2 regions of the Bifidobacterium thermacidophilum subsp. thermacidophilum DSM 15837 genome follow, and region 1 is predicted to be linked to the other one. Evidence: riboswitches for the same ligand, from Rfam matches in the RefSeq annotation. Region 1 holds a riboswitch; the other holds the start of a gene.
The links. Region 1 has a riboswitch for thiamine pyrophosphate ahead of thiD (bifunctional hydroxymethylpyrimidine kinase/phosphomethylpyrimidine kinase). Riboswitches for the same ligand answer to the same signal wherever they lie in the genome.
Positions count from the first base shown of each region.

Region 2: another riboswitch for thiamine pyrophosphate. It lies ahead of K315_RS0108325 (ECF transporter S component); the one in region 1 lies ahead of thiD (bifunctional hydroxymethylpyrimidine kinase/phosphomethylpyrimidine kinase).

Region 1 is NZ_AUFI01000008.1:251,729-256,468, reverse strand. It holds gene K315_RS0105205 (hypothetical protein) at 1-466, shown strand, start outside; gene K315_RS0105200 (Bax inhibitor-1/YccA family protein) at 578-1,459, opposite strand; gene K315_RS0105195 (DMT family transporter) at 1,479-2,441, opposite strand; TPP riboswitch at 2,513-2,602, shown strand; gene thiD (bifunctional hydroxymethylpyrimidine kinase/phosphomethylpyrimidine kinase) at 2,594-4,231, shown strand; gene K315_RS0105185 (GTP pyrophosphokinase) at 4,381-4,740, opposite strand, start outside.
Region 2 is NZ_AUFI01000013.1:32,038-36,777, reverse strand. It holds gene K315_RS0108340 (ATP-binding cassette domain-containing protein) at 1-403, opposite strand, end outside; gene K315_RS0108330 (ECF transporter S component) at 663-1,358, opposite strand; gene K315_RS0108325 (ECF transporter S component) at 1,587-2,216, opposite strand; TPP riboswitch at 2,249-2,359, opposite strand; gene K315_RS0108320 (hypothetical protein) at 2,410-3,579, opposite strand; gene K315_RS0108315 (ABC transporter ATP-binding protein) at 3,576-4,343, opposite strand; gene K315_RS0108310 (hypothetical protein) at 4,334-4,740, opposite strand, start outside.

The DNA of each region.
Region 1 (4,740 bases):
TGCATCTCCGTCGGCTGACGCATCGACATCGGCTTCTTCGTCGTCACCATCCGCAGCTGCCACACCGTCTCCGGCGGGTGTGTACACGAATGATGCGATGGGGTACCGGGTGTCCATCCCCGACGGCTACGTCTGGCATGAGGAAACCGATAACGGCGCGACACGAACCTTCACCGACGATTCAATCGGCATGACCATCAAGGTCTCCGGCGCATCGAATACGACTGGTGCTACGGTTTCGAGCGAATACTCCGCCTGCGCTTCCGGGCGCAGTGTGTCCTACCATCTGCTGTCCGGCGACATCATGGTGTGCAGTTATGCGGAGAACGGCACCATCACATACGTGAAGGAGATCGTCACCCAGCAGTCGATTCTCACGTTGCGTTTCGATTATGCGCAGTCCGCTCAGGAGAAGGGGTCGGCGGTGATCGACGAGGTGTTCCCGACCTTCGTTTCGACGCGCTGATGCATGCACACGTGACTATGATTCGGGCCCGGTCCCTGATGAGGGGACCGGGCCCGATTGCGATCATCACACGTGCTGTGCGACGTATGCACCGCGCAGCACGTGTGATCCTTAGTCGCGGCTGCCGAACAGACGCAGCAGATACAGGAACATATTCACGAAATCAAGATACAGATTCAACGCGCATACGATTGACAGGCTCTTGATTGCTTCAGGCTGTCCGGCGTACTGCGCGAACAGGACACGGGTTTTCTGCGCGTCGTACATGGTCAGCCCGGCGAAGATGAGCACGCCGATCGCGGAGATCACCATGATTCCGGTCGAACCCGGAGCGACGAGCATGATGACGAATTCGCCGACAATCAAAGTGATGAGCGCGGCCAGAAGAATGGGGCCGGCTTTCAACAGACTGGAACGCATGGTCAGCGACAGCATGGTCAGCACGAAGAAGAACCCGGTGCACAGCGCAAGAACCGTTCCGATTGAGCCAAGGTCGTAAATCATGAAAATCGAGCTCAACGTGAAGCCCATCAACGCGGCATATAGGTAGAACAGGACGCGTGCGGCTCCCGCCTTGAGATTCATCGCACGATTGCCGATGGCGATGGCCATGACAATCTGCACGAGCATCAGACCAATCCACCCTAGGCTGCCGGTGGCCGCCAGGAAGCTGTTGAGCAGTCCGAAGGTCTGGGTGAGCACCGCCACTACGGCTGTTACCGCGAGACCGGCAGTCATTTCGGCGTAGGCGCGGATCATTGAGGTCCGTTCCGCATGTTCGGTGACTGACGCGACCTGGGCGGGAATGGCCGAAGCTGGGGCTGCATATCCTGCGCTCGTGCCGGCGCCGGCAGGGGACTGATAGTAAACGGCCTGTGGCTGCGCGGTCGGCTGGCCATACTGGGGTTGGCCGTACTGTGGCTGTCCCTGTCCGTCGGCCTGGTATTGGATGTGTTGAGGTGAGGGATTCTGGGGCTGCTGATCGTAGGTCATGATTGTTCCTTTCTTGCGATTATTCTATGGTCTTTTGCTGGGAATCATCTGGAGAAAATCGTCTGATGAGATGTTCTGGATCGATTTGGGCGAGAATCGTGCCGAGGAAAATCATGGCACAGCCCACATATCCGCGTCCCGACATCGTCTCATGCAAGATCAGCGCTCCGCCGACAGCTGAGAAGAACGATTCCAACGACATAATCATCGAGGCCTGCGATGGTGGAACAACCCGCTGCCCGACCACCTGCAGCGTGTATGCGACGCCCACCGACATGATGCCCGCGTACGCGAGCGCGCCCGCACAGGCCAACGCACCCTGCCAATCCACCTGGTGTAACACCAATGTCGACACCCAGCTGAGCAGCGAGACCACCAGATACTGGCCAAGCGACAATGCAATCGGATTGAGCCTGCCGCCCACCCGATCAATGACGAGAATATGCGTGGCATACAATACCGCGCTCGCCAGCAGCACCAGATCGCCCACACTGATGGTGCGGATGGAGTCGGTGACGCACAGCAGATAGAACCCGACTATCGACACAATAATCGCCAGTACGGTGAGCATGTGGATCCGCCGATGCAGGAACAGGAGACCGAGCACCGGAACCAGCACGATATACAAGGCGGTCACGAATCCGGAATGCCCGGCGGACATGCTCAATTGGACCCCGTATTGCTGCGAGGTGGCGCCGGCCCACAAAATCAGCCCGCACACCGCGGACCATACCGCCACAGTGCCGCGGCTGGCTTTCGGGGACTGCCGCGTTGCCGCGCGCCCCGCCTGAATCCTTGACATCACGACAAGCACGGGCATCAGTGACACGGCGCCCAAGGTGAATCGGATCGCATTGAAGAACATCGGGGAAACCGATTGCATGCCCTGCACTTGGCTGACGAAGGCGAATCCCCAGATCAGGGATGTCAGCAGCAACAACGCACTGCCGACGATACGGCGTCGTTTCTCATTCTCTCGCATGATTCCAGCATATCCGAACCGAGCGGACGTGTGCAGGGCGGCATTGACCGTGGGGTCGGCTATGGTGGATTGCCGGTGACACGGGGTGCCGACAGGCTGAGAACACACCCGTTGAACCTGATCTAGTCAGCACTAGCGAAGGGATGTCCGGCATGAGTGAGCCGCAATACCAGCAATCAAATGAAACCCCGAGCGTCACCGGCGCCATGGCGGCGCTCGCACAATTGGAGGCCGCGGGGGAGCGTGCGGCAGACGCGCCATCCCGGCTGAGAGTCCTGTCCATCGAAGGTTCAGACCCGATCGGCGGCGCCGGCACCATGGCGGACATGAAAGCGTTCACTGCACAAGGAGTGTTCGGGTATGCGGCCATGACCAGCGTCCTCGCACAGAACACCCAGGGCGTGACCAGCATCGTCAACATGGAGCCGGACTTCCTTGTCGCGCAACTCAATGCGGTCAGCGACGACGCAATCATCGACTCGATGAAAATCGGTATGCTCGGCACCCCCGAACTCGTCGAAGCGGTCAAAGGGTGGCTGACCGCATTGGAGCAGCATTACCGTGACGAGGGCATCGCCAAACCGGTAGTCGTCCTCGACCCGGTCATGTACGCGAAATCCGGTGACGCCCTGCTCACCACGCAAGCCGAACAGGCCCTGCGCAACATCATCCCCATGGCTGACATCATCACGCCGAATGTGCCGGAACTCGCTGCACTCGCCGACGCCGACCAGCCAGCCGCGGATATCGACACGCTGGAATCCATGGCACGCGAGGTATGCAAGCGCTATGGCGTCGCCGTATACGCCAAAGGCGGTGCGCTCGCGCTCGCCGGCGGCGCGTCAAGCACCGACGTCCTCGCCGAACCGTCCGACGGGCAGGGCGAGGTGCGCACCACGCGTATCGAAGGCCGTGCGGTGCGCACCCACAACGTCCACGGTACGGGGGACACCCTGTCCAGCACGCTCGCCGCGCTGCGTCCGCAATGCGACACATGGGAGCAGGCCGCACGCCGTGCGAAAACGTGGATGAACGGGGCGATCGCCGTCGCCGACCGTTTGCACGTGGGCAAAGGGCACGGGCCAGTCGATTTCACATGGCAGCACGCGCCGACCGGATTGCGCTTCAGCGCCGACTACTGGAACCGTGTGCGGCCCATCCGCGAACGGATTCACGGCATGCGCTTCATCACCAGCATGGTGGATGCCACGCTGTCATTGGAGGATTTCGCGTTCTACCTGCATCAAGACGACATCTATCTGACCGATTACACGTCGCTGCTGGCGCTCGCCTCCTCGCGTGCCGACCGCCTGGACGAGCGGGTGTTCTTCGCACAGGCGGCTTCCGGAGGTGTGGATTCCGAGGTAATGTTCCACCACAACTGGTACGTCAAGCATGGATTCGACCCGTCTGGCACTTCCCGCTCCGAGGTGACCGCGGCCTATATCGGCCACGAGCATCGGGTCGCCGATTCCGGCTCGTATGCCCGGCTTGCCGCCGTGGTCATGCCGTGTTTCTGGATGTACGCCGCCATGGGCAAGGAAATGCGCGAGCAGGTGCGCAACAAGCATATTGATGTCGACACACATCCCTTCGGCGAGTGGATCCGCATGTACTCCGACCCGGAATTCACCGAGAGCACGCTGCGCGAGGTGCAGATCTGTGATCGGCTGGCCGCCGAAGCATCGATTGACGAATATGAGCATATGATGCATGCGGCGCTCGTTTCGTCGGAGCATGAGTTCCGCTTCTTTGAACAAGGACTGACCAGACCTGCGCTGGGATTCTAGGGTATTTTGGGGTCTCAAGGCCTTGAGACCCAGGGGTCCGGCGCCCCCACGATGGTATTGACATTCTGCGCCGGGAAGAACATCTGGTGCGCCTTGTCGGCAAGCGGGACGCACCAGATGTTTCGGGATTCTGCGCAAGACGCGAGACGTCAGGCCTGCGGAGCCTCCTCAACACGCGGGGCCCCGGTGATATCGCGGTGAATGCCCTGCATTTGCGCTTCGATGTTCTGCAGACTACGCGCGCAATCGAGCAGGGTTTGCGAATGTTCGGCGAGTTTGGCGTCGGGCAGGTCGGATTTATAACGCAACTGGTGTTCAAGGCTCGCCCAGTAATCCATCGCGATGGTGCGGAACTGCACTTCGACCGGCGTGTAATGCGCCCCCGCGGACAGGAATACCGGCACGGCGTAAATCACATGGAGACTGCGATAGCCATTCTGCTTGGGGTTCTTGATGTAATCCTTGACGCGCAGCACCTGGATATCCGATTGTGCCGACAGGTAGTTCGA
Region 2 (4,740 bases), on a different contig from region 1:
GCACGTTGAGGTTTTCCGGGCCGAACGCGACATTGTCGCCGAGTCGTTCGAAAATCGCCTGCGCATCCGGGTCCTGCAAAACAAGGCCGACACGTCCCCTGGCCTGGCTGACGGGCGTGCCGTCGACGGTGACACTCCCCTCGGTCAGCCCGCCGTCCGCGTCAATGGTACTGGTGGTGCCGTTGGCGGCGGTGTTCATGCTTTCGATATCGCCGCCGAGCAGTCCCGCCGCGCCTTCGAGAATGGTGGATTTGCCGATGCCCGAGGCTCCAAGCAGCAGTACGCGCTGGCCGGGTTCGATGCTCAGGTTGAGGCCGCGGACGGCGAAATGGCGGCGTGAGGCATGCCGGTAGCCCCAATCATGGAATTCGAGACGTGCCGGTTGTGTCGACACTGCCGTCATCGTGCTGCTGTTGTCATGTTCGCTTGACTTCATCGCGTCCTGTGTCCTGCCATCTTCAAATGCGCTGGCGCGGAACCGTTGCCCGACCGCCGTCCGCCACTGTATCGCGAACCGCCGTCCGCCGGCCTCGGTTCCGCCGCCGTGCCTGTTGCGCTGTCGTACCGCTGCGCCGCTGTTGCTGCTGTTCTGTATTGCTTCACACCTGAACAGTTGCCTGCCGAAGTGCTTCTGCCGGCGTGAACCGTAGCCCCGCCGTGGTTCAGGCGGTGGCCCTCACTTCACGCCCGGATGCGAACTTGTCCAGCGCACCGGTCCGCGCAATCGCCCGATACAGGTACCACACCACGATGCCGGCGAACACGATGCCGGAAATCACGGACGTGACCAGATAGATGGTGATGTACTGCCCGGTGAACGCCTGGCCGCGCATGAAAATGTCATGCAGCCACACGGCGACCCCGGCGAACGCACCGGACAGCATGGTGATCGGCACGTTCCACACGCGGTACAGCACTATGAGGAACGCGAGTTCGGCGAACGCGCCCTGCATCAGCGACGTGCTGAACGTGTCCATGCCCGTCCACTGGTTGCCCATCAGGCTTTCGATGACTCCGCCGAGCAGTTCCGCGTATGTGGCGGCGCCGGGCTTGCGCACGATGACCGCCGCCAGGGGGCCGGCGAACAGCCACAAACCGTTATAGATGCCTTGGAATCCAGGCATGACCAGGCCAATCAGGTCGCCGACGCCCAGCGCATAAATCAGGGACACCAGCCAGAAAATCAGCGCGCTGGCAACGCCAATCACCGATGCAACGGCAATATCGACGACACGCCACTTGAGGCTGGGGCGTACCGCTGCGACCGGAGTCGCTTCTGGTTGAAGGGTGACCGAATTGGCTGCTGATGTCGCTGTGGCGACGGATGCGTTGGACGCGTTCGAAGAGTTGTTGCTCATATTGATGTCTTCCTATGCGATGCCGGATTTCGATGATGCCCGGCAGGGGTTGGTATATCGCTGCGATGATCCCGAAACCTCCCGCCCATACTGGTGGTGGGCCTTATGCCGCTGACTTGCGAAGCCGTATCGGTGCTCCGCCGCACGCCTCGGAATCCAGACGCTGACGCTTTCAGATGGTGCTATCAGACGGTGACTTCAGACGGTGATTTCAGACGGTGTTGTCTCTCAGGCGGTGATGCCTCGCACCTCACGCCCGGAAGCAAACTTGTCCAGCGCGCCGGTCCGCGCGATCGCGCGATACAGGTACCACATGAGGATGCCGGCGATCAGCAGGCCGGACACCACCGTGGTGATCAGATAGACAATGCCGTACGACCCGGCAAGATTGATGCCCTGAAGGTTTTCGATGAAGCTGTACGCCCAGCATCCGACCCCCGACAGCGCGCCGGACAGAGCGGCAACCGGCAGGGTCCACTTGCGGTAACGCACAATCGCGAACGCAAGCTCCGCGCACACGCCTTGCACCAAAGCAATCAGGAATGTGGCGAGACCGCCCCACATGTTGCCCATCAACGCTTCAAGAATGCCGGCGACGATCTCCGCATACACTGCGGCGCCCGGCTTACGCACGATGATGGCGGCCAAGGGCCCGGCGAACAGCCACAATCCGTTGAACAGGCCGGGCAGACCGGGGACGATTGCGTCCAGTGCGGTCCAAGGTGCGGCGGTCAGCAGGGCGACCAGCCAATAAATCAGCGCGCTGGCAACGCCGATCACCGATGAAACGGCGATGTCGACAACGCGCCACTTGAGATTCACTGTGGATGATGCTGCGGTATTCGCGGCTTGTGCCATAATAATGTGCCTTTCTTGAACGGTTGTTCTCAGGCACGGGAAGAGCGACGTCCGTGCGCCGGCATTGCCCGGTTCACGTTCATTCGGTCGGAGGAAACCCCCATCTCAGCCTGGCGTTCAGCCAAGCCCCCGTGTCGGTTGTTCAGTCTAGGGGCACCCCATGATTTTGTCTATCCGATCGATTGCACGCGCATTACCGGCTCTTGAAGAACCGCAGCAACTGGGACTCCCGCACGCTGAGCCCGGCGAGGAATGTCGCGGCCATCACACCTGCGAACCCGGTTGCGGGGATTCGGCAGGCGGCGATGACGATGTTCATCCAGCCGTCGGTGGACATGCGCCAGCAGTACGCGCACAGCAACGCCAGGCACGCTATGGTCGCCAATCCCGCCCAAATCAGCGTTTCCAGAGTCATTTCGAGCAGTTGGGCGCCTTTGGTCTGCCCTACGTGCAAGGCTCCCGCGTATTCCAGTCGTCTGCGCCGCACGGAAATCACCCCGGCGATCACCCCGACCGCTAGCGAAACGTACGGCAGCCATACCGTCATGCGGTTCTTATAGCTGGAGTACGCATTGTACCGGGAGTCGAAGGATTTGTTGACCTGCGCGACCGTCGTGTTTCCGCCTGTTCCTGAAACAATCGCCGTGGAATACAGCAGGTCGTTGGTTTGCTCGCTGACCGGCCACTGCTTTGCCCAGCATTCGGTGAATTCGCCGGAGGACGCCGATACCGGGATCATCGCCGCATAGGCGAATCTGGTGTCGCGGCCGTCGTTGGGCCAGGAGAATACGCCGGCGATGGTCATATCGCCACGGTTGGTTTGCATGACACTGCCTTTGACCAGCCCGAAATCATGCGAAACGTCGGTTGAAATCCATATTCCCGAGGTGTCGGCGGTCTCGTTCACTTTCTGTTGCGTTGATGTCGCCCCCTGTTGCGCAGACGAGGACGCAGAAGACGAAGACGACGAAGACGATGATGCCGCGTTCGCTGTTTTCTGCCCGGATGCAAGCAGTTTGATGAACCCCGGGGTCACTTCGTACGCGGGCAATTCCATGCCGGGCGTCGAAGACGCGGTGATGCTTTCGGCAGCGCGGGCCGCTCCCGCAAGACTTGGCCCGTTGTGGACCATTTCAAGCCCATCACACGCTTGGCCATCGACGCTTGCACCGATGAGGGCTTTCGTATCGGCGTCCGAACTGATACGCGTGATCGCTTCCTGTTCGAGCTGCACGATGGACATGGCTTCGTACCCGCCGAGAAGCACACCGGTGATGAGCATGACGAGGAAAAACCATGCCGCCCGCGTAGTTCCCGCGCTGATGTTCCGCACGGCTTCGGAGCAGATTGACCGGAGATTCATGACCTAACCCCCTCGCTTCCGGCAAGGCTTCCATCGGCGCTTCCAGCAACGCTTCCAGCAGCGTTCTCATCGATATTTCCGCTCGCGCTCTCCGCAACGCTTCCGTCCACACGTGCAGCAGCGCTCTGACCCGCGTCCCCATACGCGTTTTCAGCACCGACCGGCGCGTAATCAGCCAAATCGACGACTCGGTCGCACGCGTCCCTGGCACGCGGGTCATGCGTTGCCACGACCACGATCATGCCTTGCCCCGCGAGATTGCCCAATACTTCACTCACGGATGCCGCCGTTCGCGTGTCCAGCTGCGCGGTCGGCTCGTCGACGAGCAGCACGTCAGGGTGCGAGCATACGGCTCGGGCGAGCATCAACCGTTGCGCTTCGCCGCCGGAGAGTTCGGAAAACTTCCGGTCCGCCGCATATTCCAAATCGAACAGCCCCATGGCTTGCAACGCTTCAGGAATCGCTTCACGCCTGCTCAAGCCGTGGCAAAGCAGCGGGAAGACCACGTGGTCGAGCGCAGTCCGCTCCGGAACACCGTAGGGGTTTTGGAATACCCACCCGATGCGGTGGATGTCGTCGCGTTCGACTTGCCCCGCCCATGGTTTCACCCACCCCGCGAGAATCGACAGCAAGGTGGATTTACCGCATCCGGAAGGCCCGCACAGCGCGACGGTCTGCCCCGGGCTGATTTCGAAATCGAGATGCTCGAACAGAATATCCGTTCCCGGGAAACGGTGTGCCAGGTCTATTGCTTTCAGGAGCATGTTGCGCCCGCGATCTTCGACCCGATTTCCACCGAGGTGATGGATGACGTGTTGCCGCCGTCATTGAGCTGCACGAGACTGACGCCAAGCGAAGAGCCGACAACGGTGACGGCATGTTTCGTCCCGTCCGTGGTCATGATGCACCCTTTGCTCCCGTTCAAGCCGAATACGGCGCCCGCGGGCACGCGAAGCGCTTCAATGGATTGCGCCAGGGAGAGCGTGCCGCTGATGCCCGCAGCAAGCGTGTCCTTGGTCTGAGTTTTGTACTCTTCCGTCGCCGAAACCTGTTTGAGGTAGTCGGCGTTGTCGATGGCGGTCTGGCCTGCGGGCAGGGTGGTCGATTGGCCGAATACGGTGATCACCCGATCCTGGTCCGAGGGGTTCGTGTTCTTGATGC